2 regions of the Anaerobutyricum soehngenii genome follow, and region 1 is predicted to be linked to the other one. Evidence: riboswitches for the same ligand, from Rfam matches in the RefSeq annotation. Region 1 holds a riboswitch; the other holds the start of a gene.

What was found. A riboswitch is a leader RNA that binds a small molecule or an ion and turns the genes downstream of it on or off. The one in region 1 is predicted to bind cobalamin.
Region 2: it holds a riboswitch for cobalamin, as region 1 does, so the genes downstream of both, FYJ25_RS00830 (M14 family metallopeptidase) here and FYJ25_RS03555 (hypothetical protein) in region 1, are expected to answer to the same signal.

The regions. Positions count from the first base shown of each region.
Region 1 is NZ_VULP01000004.1:86,341-95,259, reverse strand. It holds gene FYJ25_RS03560 (hypothetical protein) at 1-1,409, opposite strand, end outside; gene FYJ25_RS03555 (hypothetical protein) at 1,522-2,103, opposite strand; cobalamin riboswitch at 2,540-2,701, opposite strand; gene FYJ25_RS03550 (helix-turn-helix domain-containing protein) at 2,902-4,830, opposite strand; gene FYJ25_RS03545 (AraC family transcriptional regulator) at 5,317-6,138, shown strand; gene FYJ25_RS03540 (AAA family ATPase) at 6,705-8,264, shown strand; gene FYJ25_RS03535 (AAA family ATPase) at 8,625-8,919, shown strand, end outside.
Region 2 is NZ_VULP01000001.1:189,076-197,994, forward strand. It holds gene FYJ25_RS00805 (Na/Pi cotransporter family protein) at 1-112, shown strand, start outside; gene FYJ25_RS00810 (response regulator transcription factor) at 131-802, shown strand; gene FYJ25_RS00815 (sensor histidine kinase) at 824-2,137, shown strand; gene pdxS (pyridoxal 5'-phosphate synthase lyase subunit PdxS) at 2,321-3,205, shown strand; gene pdxT (pyridoxal 5'-phosphate synthase glutaminase subunit PdxT) at 3,221-3,796, shown strand; cobalamin riboswitch at 3,854-4,028, shown strand; gene FYJ25_RS00830 (M14 family metallopeptidase) at 4,331-5,416, shown strand; gene FYJ25_RS00835 (MATE family efflux transporter) at 5,413-6,756, shown strand; gene FYJ25_RS00840 (threonine/serine exporter family protein) at 6,767-8,098, opposite strand; gene FYJ25_RS00845 (DUF4866 domain-containing protein) at 8,135-8,919, opposite strand, start outside.

The DNA.
Region 1 (8,919 bases):
TTTCCATTACAGGTTTTTAATGATGCATTTTTAAAAGTAATCTTATTAACAGAAGCATCACTAGATGTTTGAAGAAGATGCATCTTATAATCTTTTTTGGTTCCATCAGATGCTGTGACTCTAACTTTAATAGAATCTTTTACTGAACCGTCCGCATTTGTAACCTTAGCTGCATGATACATACCAATCCAATCACCGCATGCTGTATAATTAGTAGCATCATCATCTAAAATTTCAACTGTTGCGCCGCCATCTGTAGGAATTAAACCAAGAATAATCTTATTATAAACTGTAGTTCCTGATTTTGGAAGCTGTAATGGCAATGCAATCGTATATTCATCGTTTTCTTGTTTAACTGGATATGAAGCCATAGCAATCCGAGAATCTCCTAATTGCGTTACTTCCACATATTTTAAAGAAGTCTCTGAATTTATTGATGGATTCCCTGTTTCTCCACCATCTCGATAAATAATATATGAATAATTTAAATATTTAGTATTAAATTCTTTTCCTGATAAAGTCAAACCTTCTTTAATTAAATTTGCATCTAATCCTGCTGTATTTCTAATATATCCTGAGTTCGCTCTTTCTACAGAAACATCTACAATGTTTAACCCAGCTTTTAATGGAATATTCTGAGACCAATTTTCTCCTAATCTGTCACCTGATGCATTTACTCTAGTATATTTTCCTCCATTCACTCTTACATAAGTCAAACCATCACTAAGCCAGCCCATTAATACACTTTTTTCATTGCTTAACACTCCTGATGCTTTGGAACTTTCTCTTAAACATTCGACAGAAACCTCTTTAGTATCCGCTCCGACTTTTACTACCTGTACTGTTTTAGACTCATTCTGAACAATCTGTCCATTATCTAAAACATAGTTATTAGTATAATCTTTTAATAAAATATTATTTTTTGCTGTTGTTTTTGCAACAAAAGCAAACATATATTCATATTCGTTTCCTTCATATTCCGCATTTACTCTTATAATACAAGAATTAATTCCTGTTTTTTTATCTCCCATTTTATAGGATATTTCGTATTCATTCCCATTTTGATTGACGGTTGGTTTATTTCCCACAACCTGCTCTATATCTCCAACTGTAAGATTCGTATCTGCTGTTAATTTAACATTTTCATTACATACTTTTCCCTTAAATACCAGCTCTTTTATTGCACCTATTCCATAATTATATTGAATAAAATATAATCTATTATCTCCATATGGCTTTGTTATTTCAATGCCCTTACTTGTATCATACCCCTCTACGGTATCTAACTGTAAAATATTATTTCTATTTACTTCTTCTGCATAAATATTTTGCTTACTACAAAATGCAAAGAAAAACAATACACTTATTAGAATAAAAAAATATTTTTGTCTTTTATCAATCTTCTCCATAGCTCTTTCCTTTTCTAAAAAGGGGCTGTCACAGTTACAATTATCAAAATATTACTGCGACACCCCTTTATTTTTATTTTAAATTAAGTGTTTTTTCTCATTTAATTATTACTTACCAAGACATAGAATCATAACAATATTGCATTGTAATCTTAGTTACAGTACATGTAATTGGAAATGTTGTTGTATCATATTCATTAGTAAATTCATGCTCAACACCTAACGGAATTTTATTAGCATATACCGGAGAATCAAAAATAACTTCATTTCCTTCTTCATCTAAACCTGTTACAATAATCTTCCAGTAATATCCTTCCCATGTATTTTTTCCATTCTCATCTGTTCCATAATTATTAATAGTTGGAAGCGTAAAGATACTATCAATATAGGTATCACCATCTTTATTTATTCCTGTTACAGCTCCTGCTTCAGGACTTAACTGCTTAGCTGTTTCTTCAATAGCATCTTTAGCTGTCTTATTTTCTGCTTTATTAAACACATAAGTTTTTTTCCATTCAGCAGCCGTAGGTAACTTAGACTGCTGATACTTACTTGAGTCTGGATATTTCTGAACTTCATACACTACAGATACACTTGAATCATAAACATTTTCCCTTGCCATTGATGTTACACCAAGTCCCATCATCATAACTACTGCGAGCATCACTGCGAGCATTCTTTTTAAAGTCTTCATAAATCTTCCTCCTTTAGAAACTCCGCTATTTAGATAGCATTCTTTGGTTTTGTCTACATGTTACTAAGGGGTCGCGACTCCCATTGCCAACGGATAGCTCCTTTAGCAATATATTGATTTAAAACAACTTCTATACGATTTATCTGCTTATATGCTTTCTCTACTGAACCTTTTTTTATTGTGGTCTCAACTACTCTCACATTATTATCTGCATATGAAATAACTGTATATTGTTGTTTTACCTCCTTTGATATTACCCGTTTGAAAATTACAGATATTTATAATTTCCAAACGCTGTGTCAGGATTTTATGTGTGGGACTTTCGGATAGAAATAATTGGATAAAAACAAATAAACTGAGACTTGCTTTTTGACTTCTGTAAAGTTTTCTCTAAACATATCGAATGAATGTACTCAGCACTCCCACCCAAAGTCCTGTTCATTAGAATTCTATTTTAAATATCCTGACTTAAGCTTCTTCTGCCTTTTCACACCTTCCCGGAAGATCCAGTGGTAATTTGTGAGGGCATCCGCTTTCACAGTAGGGGTAAGCCTGTGTGGTTTGTACCAACTTTCTTAAAATAGAATGTATTTTTTTGTACATTTATTATAACATGGCTTTTCTAAAAAGTATTCCAACCAGACGGATGTCTTTTCGTCATTTTGGAACCTTTTTTAGATTTTTTTAAAAAAGGCTTGACATTTTTTGCAGAAAAAAATCCCGTCAGACTAAATAATCTGACGGGGCATTTTTCTTTTTTGGCTTATTATAGATAACACAACTTTTGTTTTATCTTCATTATTTTACGCTTATCGGAACATATATGTATACTTTTTTATTGATATATCTTTCAAAAGTAAAGTTCTGTAAAGAGACCATATCGCGGTGTTCTTTTATCCAGCCATAAAAAACACATCGGGAAAACATACGGATGGTATCTGCGAGATTATCCACATCGCTTTCGCGGTCTGTTTCAAATACAGCAAATCGTCCGGCGGCTATCTCTATTTTCACAGCATCGTCCGGCACATTCGTGAAGTTGTTTACAACCGGTCCAAGTACATATTGAATATTGATACATTCCGGGTCATGATACCACATGGCAATCTTATCATTCCCATTCGCACTTCCGGCTACAGAGTTCATTTTCTTGAAGTACGGTGAATCCTCATCGAGCCAGAATGCTACCTGTGCCGGTATATCTACTTCCCGTCCACGATTTGGGATAATCGTCCAGCCAATCATTTTGATATCATCAATGTCCATAAAGGATACTTTCATTTTATCTTTATATTCTGAGTAAAACTGATTTAAGTCAACAACTTCTGTGTTTGCTTTAGCATATTTGGAAGGACTGGTACAAAAGGCTTTGCGGAAGGCTTTATCAAATCCATTTCTCGACTTAAAACCATATTTTTTTGCTAAACTGGCCACCTTGACACCCTGACGTAATTCTCTGGCTGCTTTTTGTATTTTCCTCTGACTGATATACGCACTAAGTCCCATTCCAAAATCATCCTGAAAGGCTTTGCGAAAATAGTCTCTGGAATAGTTAAAATGTTCCGCCATCATCTCTGGTGTGATATCTTCTGTAATATGCTCATCAATGTAATTGATCCATGCAATATTCTGAAATTCCATTCGGTAATACTTTGCCGGAACAACGCCGTATTCTTTGCGAAATGCATTAGAAAAAACGCTATAACTTGCAAATTGATATTTGGCACATACTTTTTCCGGATTCTTTCCTTCTTTTAATTCTTCTGCAGCAAAGTACAGCTTTCTCTGTTTTATGTAATCGGTGATTCTCGTTTCATAATAAAGCTGGAAAATATTTTTTAAATGTTTCTCGGAATAATGAAACAGCTTTGCAAGGCCTTTTGCTGTTAAATTCTCCGTAATATGCTCATCAATATAACTAATCCACTCGTCAACTCCATAAATCTTTTTCTCCTCTTTTTTATTTTTCATTACATAATCCGAATGCATTCTTTTTTCAAGAGGAAGATATACTGAGTACAGTCCGTTTTCAAAAGAAATAAAATACATTTTCCGATTGTCATAGTGCATTTCACTTTGCTTTATCCAGTCACATAACGCATATTTTATCAACATTTTTATCATATCCGGTGCCTGTTTATCCCAATATTGCTCTTTTAACGTAAAAACTGCATAATCCGATGCCCCAATATCAATTCTCTTCTTTTCACTTTCCCTTCCGGCATCTTTTGGAACTTCCTGCCCGATCATATAAAAGAAATGGTATGAATCATCATGCCACCAAAACTGCATATACTCTCCGGCACGCTCCCTCTCCTTCCACTTTTCCTTTACATCCTTCTCGATATATTCCATTCCGTTTTGAAAAACATCACCTTCTAAAGGCAGCATATCTGCCTCTACTGTCTGTGCCATTCTTCTCACAACTTTATATTCTATCATAGAACTATCAGGAATCCGTTCAAATGGAAGGACTTGATTTGTATAATCCTCTTCAATATTTAATCCCTGCACCTGTTCCCTGATTGCATCAAGAGAATTGTCAAAGAAAATGTCAGCCAGATAAAGGAATTCCTGCGTAGAGTATGCCAGTCTGCTTGCCAGATCTTTTACCGAAATGCTGTTATCTGTCTGAAGGCACAAAAGAGTGTCTCTCATACGTTCCCATAAAGCTGATTCTTCCTCCGGAAGTGAGGAAAATGTTTTTGTCTCATTCACTGTGTTCATTTTCTCTATCCTTCTATTATTTCTATTTCTTTTTCTTTCATTTTCTCTGTTATTTTATCTCAGTCGAGAAGACTCCCACCTCCTTCAGGTGGTGAGTGACAGCAAATTTGTCTCAGTGGGAGTCCAATCTCCGACTGAGATAAACGCTCCGCGAGGATGCGCAGTGATTCTGTAAAGAATATGTCAGCTTATGCTGACCAGAATCACGCGCCAAGTCTCGCAGTTGCTCGACTTGAATATTATTTTTTTAATATCCAAATGTTTTTTAGTTATATTGTAAATCACCACTAACATTCTGTCAATTTACAACTCCCACTACGGACAATCTCTCTTCTTCAAATAAACTTCGCAACTCTGGAAAAGTCTTTTTTCTTTTCTCTGGTACAATATTTATAAAACATAACCTGTGTATTGGTGTATGATATTTATATTCAAGTCGAGCAGTCGCACCGACTGCACTCATAGAAACTGCGGAAAGGAGAGATCGTGAATAAAAATAATTCTTTAGAAGTAATAAAAGATTGTACCACATACATAGAAAATCACCTTCAAGACACATTAACAGCAGAATCTCTGGCTTCCCGCTATGGTTACTCTCTTTATCATTTCTGCCACATTTTTAAAATCTGCTGTGATATGTCACCGGGAAAATACATACGCCTTCTCCGTTTGGAAAAAGCAAAAAAGGATATTTTATCTGGAATGAGTATCACACAGGCCGGATTTGATAATGGCTTTGAAACCAGTTCCGGTTTTTCTAAAGCATTTCGCAAAGAATATGGTATTAGCGCACGAGAATATTTAAAACAAAATAAAGAAAGTGAGGTTCTTATTATGCTACACGTTGAAATTAAAACATTGCAGTCACAGACAGCACTTGGGTACGAGATTCCCGGCGAATATGACAGTGATTACAGCAAATCCGGTGCTTACTGGAATCACATTAATTTTAAAGAATACCCTGCCTATCCAGAAGGAATCCATGATTATGGCGAAGTTGGACTATGGACCCATCCCGACCATATCAGCGGTGAATTACACTATTTCTTTGGCTTTTTAACTGACTCTACAGAAATTCCGGAAGGTTTCCATAAGGTGGAGATTCCTGCCGGACGATACGCAGTTTTTACAATTAAATCACAGGAAACTCCTGAAAAAATGGCGGATGCTGTACGGGATGGCTGGCGTTACGTCTTTACCGAATGGCTCTGTACGCAAAAAGAGTATAAAATATCACATCAGGGGATGTGTTTTGAATGCTATCAGGGAGAAGAAGCATATCTTTATCTACCAGTGATTGATTTGTAGATTTGGTATAGACGAAAAAAGAAAAAATAATATATCCCATCTGCTCTGTAGTCGCTGTGTTTATGATGCTCGTCCGCATCTTAAACACGCTCCCAAGCCGCATCTGGGATATATTATTTTTTCTTTTTTCTGACTATTCTAAATCCACAGTTTGGTGAGAAGGGAGCTCCAGAAAGTTAGGGCTTTCCGGGAAAATTAAATTCTCTTTTCCTTAGAAATCTCAATGCAATTCTGCAGAAAGATACTCACTTTCGGGGGAACCCCTTATTTTTCCCACACAAAATCCTGACTTCATCTGGCGCCAAAGAACAATTATATTCAAGTCGAGCCGCCGCGAGACTTGGCGTGTGATTCTGGTCAGCGTAAGCTGACATATTCTTTACAAAATCACTGTGCATCCTCGCGGAGCGTTTATCTCAGTTGGAGATTGGATTCCCACTGAGACAAATTTGCTGTCACTCACCACCTGAAAGAGGTGGGAGTCTTCTCGACTGAGATAAAACATAACAAATAGTTAAAAATATGATATACTACCAATATAAATGTTCATAGGGAGGAGGAACAACATGGGGATTTATTTTAATCCAGGAAATGGAAGTTTTACAGAAGATAAGAATAGCCAAATTTATGTTGATAAAACGGAGCTCTTGAAATTTTTAAATAAAAGACTGAAAACAAATGGTAAATGTATCGCTGTCAGTCATGCCAGACGTTTTGGTAAGTCCCATGCTGCCGGAATGATTGATGCTTACTATAGTCTTGGCAGTGATTCCTCAAAACTGTTTGAAGATACCAAGATTTCATCTGACCCTGATTATGAAAAATACCGAAACAAGTACAATGTTATCCATTTAGATATTTCATCTTTTTTTGATGATTACAAAGACAATCTGATAGAAAAGATTGTGGAATATATTTATGATGATATCACAGACGAACTGGGAAACATTCTGGATTATAAAAAGAAGTTAAGTTATGTATTAATGAAAATTTATGAAAAGACGGAAATTCCTTTTGTTATTATTATTGATGAATGGGATTGTGTTATCCGAAACAGTAACGACCAGGCTTTAGTGCATAAATATTTGCAGTTCTTGCATTCACTTTTTAAATCAGAAGAATCGAAATCGTTTTTGGCTCTGGGGTATATCACAGGCATTTTACCAATTAAGAAGATAAAAGATGAGTCTGCTTTAAATAATTTTCAAGAATATACTATGCTGGATTCCTATCCAATCACAGAATACTATGGCTTTACCGAAAAAGAAGTGAAAGATTTATGCGAAGATCAGGCTATGGATTTTGAGACAATAAAGGCATGGTATAACGGATATTTGATCGATGGTATGCATATGTATAATCCGAATTCTGTATCGAGGGCATTAGAAAGACATAAAGTAGATTCTTATTGGCGAAACACTTCTGCCTTTGGTACGATCAATACCTTTATTTCAATGAATTATGCCGGACTAAAGGAAGATGTGCTTGCCATGTTAGCTGGCGAAAAAGTGATGGTTGACACTGAATGTTTCCAGAACGATTTTACAGAAATCCACTCAAAAGACGATGCTCTGACTGCCTTGATCCATCTTGGTTATCTTGGTTACGATAAAGACATGTTAAGTGCCTATATTCCAAATTATGAAGTGTCTAAGGCATTTCAGTCGGCTTTAAAATCAGGTTCCTGGAAGGAGATCGCCGCATCTATTTCCAGATGTGATGAGCTACTCATCGCCACGATAAATAAAAATGCGGAAAAGGTAGCTGAACTCATTGAGCTTGCTCATGAAACCTACACTTCTGTATTAAAATATAACGATGAAAATTCCCTAAGCTGTGTACTTACCATGGCTTACTTTACAGCACCGGCTTATTATAATATCATCCGGGAGATGCCTTCCGGAAAGGGATTTGCTGATTTTGTTTTTCTCCCAAGAGCAAATGCTGGCAATCGCCCTGCAATGATCGTGGAACTAAAACACAACAAGACAGCAGATGCAGCAATCACGCAAATCAAAGAGAAGAGATACCAGGGTGCTTTGTCTGGATATAAAGGAAAGATTTTACTAGTTGGAATTAATTACGATACAGAAAAACATCATACATGTGTAATCGAAGAATACTGATTTGTAGATTTCATATAGACGAAAAAAGAAAAAATAATCCATCCCATCTGCTCTGTAGTCGCTGTATTTAAGATGCTCATCCGCATCTTAAACACGCTCCCAAGCCGCATCTGGGATGGATTATTTTTTCTTTTTTCTGACTATCTAAATCTACAGTTAGTGAAAATGAAATTCTCCAGAAAGTTATGGATTTCCGGGAAATTAAAGTCTAAAGGATTGACGCATTTTTCTAGATTTTTCGTTTTTTGAGGCAAAATCCTGACTTCATCTGACGTCAAAGAACAATTATAATAAAACATAACAAATAGTTAAAAATATGATATACTATCAATATAAATGTTCATAGGAAGGAGGAACAACATGGGAATCTATTTTAATCCGAAAAATAGAAGTTTTTCTAAAGATAGAAATTATGAAATATATGTAGATAAAACAGGTCTGTTAAGTTTTTTGAATAAAGCAATTGATACTCCTAAAAACTGTATTGCTGTCAGTCATGCCCGACGTTTTGGTAAATCTCATGCTGCCGGAATGATTGATGCTTACTACAGCCTTGGCAGTGATTCCTCAAAACTGTTTGCAGATACCAAGATTGCGTCTGACCCTGATTATGAAAAATACCGAAACAAGTATAATGTTATTCATTTAGATATTT
Region 2 (8,919 bases), on a different contig from region 1:
ATATATGGAGCTTAGTGAAAGGTATGCTTTACCGGAAAGTAAACATACTGGCAAGAAAGAAAAGATAGCAAAGACAGAAAAGATGGAGGCAAGAAAAGATAGTGGAAAATAATTATGGAGGAAAATAAGAATGGCAAATATTTATATAGTAGAAGATGATACAAACATTCAGGAAATAGAAGCAATCGCATTAAAAAACAGCGGTCATAACGTGGAACAGTTTGAAGATGCCAAACATTTTTATAAAAAAATAGAAGAAAAACTTCCTGATCTGGCAATTCTTGATATTATGCTGCCAGATGAAAATGGATATGAAATTGTAAAAAAGCTTCGTAAAAATCCAGCAACAAAAAAGCTGCCGATTATTATGGTAACTGCAAAGACATCGGAAATTGATATGGTAAAGGGATTAGATATCGGAGCAGACGATTACATAAAAAAACCATTTTCCATTATTGAATTTATTACAAGAATAAAGGCCGTTCTTCGCCGTACTGTAGAACAGCCGGATGACAAATATATGACGATTGGAGAAATCTTCCTTGATAATGAGCGTCATATGGTTTATGTAGACAATAAAGGAATTGAGCTTACTTATAAAGAATATGAACTTTTAAAACTGCTCATGCGTAATGCGGGAATCGTTTTGTCAAGAGAAATGATTATGGAACGTGTATGGGATACAGAATTTGAAGGGGAATCCCGAACCGTTGATATGCATATCAAGACTCTTCGTAAAAAGCTGGGCGATAGCAGTAAACATATCAAGACAGTGCGTAATGTCGGATATGTAATGGAATAAAAAAGAAACAGGGGAAGTATCATGAGAAGAAAGATTAATGTACAACTGGTAAGTATTTCGCTCATTGCGATTGTTGCTACTATGCTGGTCATGCTGTTTGTATTTTATGATTTATTTCAGACACAGGTGCAGGATGACTTAAGAGCCAATGCCATTGTATTGAAAAATACAGGAATTTTTCATTCTGGAAATGAAAATGCATTACATATGGATTACAGGAAACTTCGAGTTACATGGATCTCTGCAACAGGAACAGTCCTTTATGATAATGATGCAGATGTAGGAACAATGGATAACCATATGAGTCGTCCTGAAGTGAAACATGCATTTAAAGATGGAGATGGAAATGCCGTCCGGAAATCTGCGACGATGGATACAAATACTTTTTATTATGCCATAAAGTTAAATGATGGTTCGATACTTCGAGTAGCCAGAGAAGCAAGCAATATATGGAGCGTATGCGGAAAGATACTTCCCATCGTAGCGGCTACGATTCTTATTATGATGATTTTATGTATTATTCTGGCACACATTATGACGAAAAACATTATAAAACCAATCGAGCAGATGGCAGTAGATTTAGACGATTTTTCTGTTATTCCAGCTTATAAGGAATTAGAGCCATTTGCGGCAACGATTCGGGCACAACATACGGATATTTTAAAAAGTGCCAGAATGCGGCAGGACTTTACGGCAAATGTGTCCCATGAATTAAAAACGCCACTTACCGCGATATCCGGTTATGCGGAACTTATGGAAAATGGCATGGTTCCTTCAGAAGAAATTGGAACTTTCTGCCAGAAAATCGAAAAAAGCGCCCGCCGTCTCCTTTCGCTCATCAATGATATTATCCGTCTTTCTGAATTAGATAGTGCGAATACCCAGCTCATTGTAGAAAAGTTTGACCTTTTTGAAGAAGCAGCACTCTGTGTAGAAAATATGCAGATTTATGCGGAAAAAAATGATGTGACTATTACATATGAAGGTGGTCCGCAGGAAATCACTGCAAATCGGGAGATGATAAACGAGCTGATCAATAATCTTTGTGCCAATGCCATTCGCTATAATAAAAAGAACGGAACAGTAAAGGTCAGAGTAGACAGTGAACAAGGTCATTCATATTTGAGAGTAGAAGATACTGGAATCGGTATTCCAAAAGAACATCAGAAAAGAATTTTTGAACGATTCTACCGCGTAGATAAAAGCCGTTCAAAACAGACTGGAGGAACCGGTTTAGGGCTTGCCATCGTAAAACATATCGTTGCACTTCATGATGCAAAACTCGATCTTCAAAGCGAAGTTGGAAAAGGGACTACAATTACAGTGACATTTTAAACTGACTATATTAAACCGATAGGAAAAGCGAATAAAAAGCAAAATAAACTCCAAAAAGAAACAAAGTGACCATATTGACTATATCTAAATTGGATATTTCAATATGGTCATTTTTGCTGTACTATACGGGCAGATGCAAATGAAAAAGGCAATATTTTATCGGGAAAATGAAAGGAGTTTATCATGAATAATAATGCAGAAAAACAATATGAATTAAATAAAGAACTTGCTCAGATGTTAAAAGGTGGTGTCATCATGGATGTTACTACTCCGGAGCAGGCAAAGATTGCAGAAGAAGCTGGTGCATGTGCTGTTATGGCGTTAGAGAGAATTCCAGCGGATATTCGTGCAGCCGGTGGAGTTTCAAGAATGAGCGATCCAAAGATGATCCGCGGCATTCAGGAAGCAGTTTCTATTCCGGTTATGGCAAAGTGCCGTATTGGACATTTTGCAGAGGCACAGATTCTTGAAGCAATCGAGATTGATTATATTGATGAGAGTGAAGTTCTTTCTCCGGCAGATGATGTTTATCATATTGATAAAAAACAGTTTAAAGTGCCATTTGTATGTGGAGCAAAAGATTTAGGAGAAGCACTCAGAAGAATCAATGAAGGTGCTTCTATGATCCGTACAAAAGGAGAGCCTGGAACTGGTGATGTTGTACAGGCAGTACGTCATATGCGTATGATGAATCGTGAGATTGCACGCATTACTTCTATGAGACAGGATGAACTTTTTGAAGTAGCAAAAGAGTTAAGAGTTCCTTATGAATTAGTGTTAAAAGTACACGATACCGGAAGACTCCCAGTCGTTAATTTCGCAGCCGGTGGAGTTGCAACTCCGGCAGATGCGGCATTGATGATGCAGCTTGGTGCAGAGGGAGTATTCGTTGGTTCTGGTATTTTTAAATCCGGTAATCCAAAGAAGAGAGCAGATGCGATTGTAAAAGCGGTTACAAATTATAAAGATGCCAAAATGCTTGCAGAGCTTTCTGCTGATTTAGGAGAAGCGATGGTCGGCATTAACGAGAGTGAGATTCAGTTATTAATGGCAGAGAGAGGAAAATAAAGAGAGGAAAACAAAATGAAGGTTGCGGTACTTGCGGTCCAGGGGGCCTTTATAGAACATGAAAAAGCATTAGAAAGACTTGGTGTGGAGACAGTAGAGCTTAGAAAGGCAGAAGATTTAGAACAGGATTTTGATGGCCTTGTTCTGCCGGGCGGAGAAAGTACCGTACAGAGCAGACTTTTAAAAGAACTTTCTATGTTTGAACCTTTAAAGAAAAAAATAGAAGAAGGTCTTCCGGTTTTGGCTACCTGTGCCGGTCTTATTTTACTGGCACAGAATATTTCAAACGATGAGAATCGCTGCTTTGCTACGTTACCGGTTACTGTAAAGAGAAATGCATACGGAAGGCAGCTTGGAAGCTTCTATTATGAGGGAGAGATTAAAGGAATCGGAACATTTCCTATGGAATTTATCCGCGCTCCGTATATTGAATCTGTCGAAAAAAATGTGGAAATCCTTGCACAAGTAGAGGAAAAAATTGTGGGAGTTGCTTACAAAAATCAGTTAGCATTCTCATTTCATCCGGAATTAACTGGAAATGACAGAATTCATGATAAATTTATAGAACTAATTAAGGTAAGTAATAACTAACTTTTACCCTAAGATACAGTTGCCAGCTGAAAAAGCCTATGTTACAATAGATGAGAATTAGATACACAGCATATAAGTTCCGAAGGGATGAAAAGAGAATCCGGTGAGAGTCCGGAGCGAATCCGTCACTGTAAGGGGAGTCTGTACAATAAGCCACTGAGATATTATATTTTGGGAAGGATGTACCGATGGAGAACCAAGTCAGGAGAACTGCTTATATGTTTAGTCAACTCATCTTACGGAATTTTAAGAGAGCTGTATATCTCGCACATAAATCGACTATATGATTTGCGATGGAATTGGGATTCCAATCTATTTCAAATTTATTAGGTGATTTATGATTGAAAATTTAGAATACGATAGATGAAGAGACTTATAGTGAGTATAGGTCTCTTTTTCTTATCATAAAAAGCAGCCATCCTATAGGAGAAGAGGCAATTTAGGAGTACTTTTTGTTTGAATATACGGAATACTCTTTATGGATGGGAATCATTTTGAGATACAGTATTGTTAAAGGAGGTTATGTAGAAGTTTATGGGATTTCAGTTAGGCAATCTTTATGTAGAAAAGGGTGAAAAGGTATGTGGATTTTTAAAGCTGCCTTTTACAGAGGATGAATTACCCGTAACATTAATCTATGGACAGGAAGAGGGACATACGGTTTTAGTAGACGGAGGAATTCACAATGCAGAATATGTAGGAATTGAGTGTGTCACAGGACTGGCAGCAAAGCTTCAGCCTAAAGACATTAAAGGAATTCTTATCCTGCTTCATATTGTCAATGTAAATGGATTTAAAGCAAGAACGGTCAGTGTTTCTGCAGAAGACGGAAAGAATCTCAACCGGGTATTTCCGGGGGATGCGAATGGAACGTATACGGATAAGCTGGCATATTTTATAGAAAAAGAGATTTTTTCAAAAATAGATTATTATATCGATGTACATAATGGAGATTGGTTTGAGGATTTAACACCATTTATTTATTGTGTCGGTAACGCTCCGGAGGAGACCGTAGCGGAAGCAGAAAGAATGGCACAGGCAGCAGATATGCCATTTTATGTGAAGTCACAAAGTGGAAAAGGTGGAGCATATAATTATGCCGGAACGTTGGGAATTCCATCGGTACTGATTGAGCGTGGATGTAATGGTATGTGGTCAGAAGAGGAAGTAGCCGCCTCACAGAAAGATGTAAAGAATATTCTTCGCCGTATCGGTATGTTAAAGACAAGACCAACGTTAGCAGAAATGCAGATGCGTGTACCAAAACATATGAATCATGCACATTATGTTGATTCAGAAAAGGCGGGCTGCTGGTTCCCGAAAAAGAAGGCAGGCCAGATTGTGAAAGCCGGTGAGCTTTTAGGAGAATTAAAAGATTATTTTGGAAATGTCATCGAAGAATTTCGTTTAAAAGAAGACGCAATCATTCTGTATCAGACAATTTCTTATTCTGTTCCGGAGAATTCTCCATTAATTGCATATGGACATTATGATATCTGTATTGATGATATGGGAAATACACACCAGCATACACATGATGAACTTCATAAACATCGTAAAGAACATTATGACGATCATGCCGGAATTCATTCTCGTGAGATGTGGGAGGATATGATTTGAAAAATAACAGCCATACTTTAACTAAAGGCAGCGTAGGGAAGGGCATACTTTTATTTGCTCTTCCCCTTTTGGGTTCGAGTCTTATTCAGCAGCTTTACAGTACAGTAGATCTTATTTTTGTTGGACAGCTTCTTGGGACGAAAGCATCGGCGGCGATTGGAGCCAGTGGTCTGATCGTAACCTGTATGATCGGATTTTTTAACGGAATGGCTGTAGGGACGAATGTCTTTGCGGCAAGACATTATGGAGCAAGACGCTTTGAACAATTAAAGAAACTGATACAGACGATCTTTTGGACGGGAATAATCGGAGGCTTCTTTTTAACAGTGATCGGTCTGGTCTTATCTCCGGTATTTTTAACCTGGATGGGTACGCCGGAGAGTATTTTTCCACTCGCAGTACGATACCTCCGTATCTATATGGCCAGTATGATATCTGTAGTCAGTTATAATCTTTTAAGCGGTGTACTAAGAGCACTGGGCGATTCCAGAACACCGATGCTATATCAGTTTTTTGGCGGGATCATCAATGTTTTTGCGGATTTTATATTTTTATATGTTTTTCATATGGGAGTAGAAGGAACAGCGTTTGCAACGTTATTTTCCCAGACATTTGCGGCTATCGGAGTCATGATCCATTTATATCGATTAAAAAAACCGTATGCACTGCGGATTCGTTTTTCAGATTGCAGCCTGAAAGAATTTACGGATATACTAAAAGTAGGTGTGCCGGCTGGGGTGCAGTCAATTATTATCACCTTGTCCAATATTATCATACAGTCACAGATTAATACATTAGGTGTTACTTCAGTAGCATCGTTTACAGTCTATTTCAGAGTGGAGTTAATTGTCTACCTGCCAATTGTCGCACTTGGACAGGCGGTTGTTTCCTTTATTGGACAAAACTATGGAGCCGGCAACTGGGAAAGAATCAAAAAGGGTAACAGACTTTGTATTTTTGGAGGATCGCTCATTACATTTGCTGCCTGTATACTGCTTATCATAGCGATGCCGGTGATTTTAAATGTATTTACAAAAGATGCTGCAGTAGCAGCGCAGACATTAGAAATCGTAAAAGTAACCTTTCCATTTTACTTTTTTTACACCGTTCTTGAATGCTTCAGCAGTAATTTAAGAGGCTTTGGAAAGGCCTTTCTGCCAATGATCGTAACGGTGATCAGTTTCTGCGGCTTCCGGATCGTTGCATTATTTGCGCTTATGGCAAAGAATCCTTCCCCGGATAAAGTAGCATTATCTTATCCAATATCCTGGGGAATTGCAGCGGCAGCGATGGCGATACTCTATGTAAGGAACAATAGAAATAGAAGCAGAAAAATATAGTGCGATCCGATCAGGTACAATACCGAAAGGTTTTGTCGGTAAGTATTCTGGCAAAGATCAATCCAAGCGGCAGAGCCAGAATGATTAAAATTGCAGAAGCAAACCAGGTTGCGGAAGTAGCAAGGGACATAATACCAAGGTTGTAGAATCCTCTGTAAAGATAAAGCCCCGGAACCATAATAACGATCGAAGGAACTGTGACAGAGATTCTTGGATACCCAGCTTTATTTTTTATCAAAGAGGCAAGAAGACCTGCGGTCAAAGCGCCGATAAATGCGGCGGCGGCAGGAGGAAAGTTTATCAGATCAACAAGTTCAAGACGCAGCGTATTTGCAATAGCACCGATCAATGCGGCGGTTACTGCCAGCGGAACAGGACTGTTGAACATAATAGAGAAACCAAATACACCGCAAAAACTTGCAAGAAGCCGGAACAGGATCCAATCAGATAATGGTAATGAGATTTTTAAAAAGTCAACCGGCTGAAGATGGAGAATCAAAGCCATGATCCAGGCAGACATTGTTGCAACTAAAATAATGATCAGAGCATAACCGAGTCGTTCAATACCGGAACGCATATCCAGTTTTGCAAGGTCAATACCGCTGGTGATAAAAGGAAATCCCGGAATGATAAATAACATGGCACAGATATATCCGGCTTCATGCCGCACAGAAAGATGGAGAAAGACTTCCCCAAGCTTTAAAAGTCCAGCATAGGAAAGACAGGCGAAAGATACGGATAAAACAATGCCAAGAAATAAAGTATAATGATGTTTGGTTAATTTGCATCTTAAAAAGTTTCCAAGACCGGCACCAATAAAAGCGCAGAACATTTCAATCAGTCCGCCGCCAAGCAAAAAAGTAAATCCGCCACAGGCGATAGCAGCAGCAATACCAAGAGCAACTGGAGAATAAAGACCATGAATTTCTTCGATACTATCAAGAAAATCGTGCAGTTGATTTCCAGACATAGTCTTTCCTTCTGTTTCAAAGTTTCGGATAAAATGTTCCAAACGATTTAACTTTGAAGTATTGACTCCGGTATTTGTTAAACAAAGAGATTGTGTAAAGCCTTCTTCTCCATCAAAACAGGTATACTCAATTGATATTAGCCCAATATCCGCTGTACAGGTGACACCCATCGTCTCAGCAAGCGTATTCATAGAACTTCGTACACGCCATGCACCGGTTCCACAGGATAAGAGCATGATACCTACTCTGCCGATAATAGAAGCCTTTTCTGTAAGACTTGCCTGTGTGACCGGAATATTTTCTCCATTATTGTCAGTATATTCATGCCAGAGAACATCCATGTGATTTTTTCGTATTGTTGACTGACTCATTTTAACACTTCCCTTTACAGTTCTTTATAGATTTCGTTACAGTTCAAGACTTTTTACCCCGGCTTTTTTAATCATTTTTTCACGACAGGTTAAAACAAGTCCGTCTACCTCACTCAAATGGTGTAACATTTTCTTTTCAAATTCACGAATAGGAAGAAGAATACCGATTTCATCAAAAGTCTGTTCTTTCTTTAATCCGGTTTCCTGTCCGTAATAAACGATTGCATGGGGAGCTTCTTTTTGGATATTATGGAAGGTATTCCATACAACAGCGTAAGCCTGTGCTTCAGTTAAACCTAACTTTTTCGTATCAGGAAGTGCATAGAGAATCATAATACCACGTCGTTTATTTTCTTTTTTCTCCGTAATATTCATCTCGCTGCCGCCAACATAGGAACGAACGATATCATATCCATCGGCAAGATAAAGTTTAGAACGAGGCGCACATTCATGATTCTTATAAATTTCTTTAAATTTACTATACTCTCTACTGGAAACGATTTTCTTTGCTGTAGGCAAAAGCTCTCCGTCAGGATTTGTTAAAAGAACAGGATTCATTCCGGCTTTTCCATGAAATTTTTTAGGAATCAGGTACGCATCTCTTAAAAGATCAAACATACTTTTTCCGCAAAGTTTTAATAAAAGAGCGGTGACATCACCGTTTTGATAGGCATAAAAGAGTACTTTGGAAAAATGTTTCGGATCATCCGATTCTAATAAATGATTATCATCCATTGCATCATAAAAAACATCCATTAATTTTTTGCAGGAATCCGGAGAAGCAAGAATCTGGGAAAAAATAGCTTCAACTTCTTCCTCTC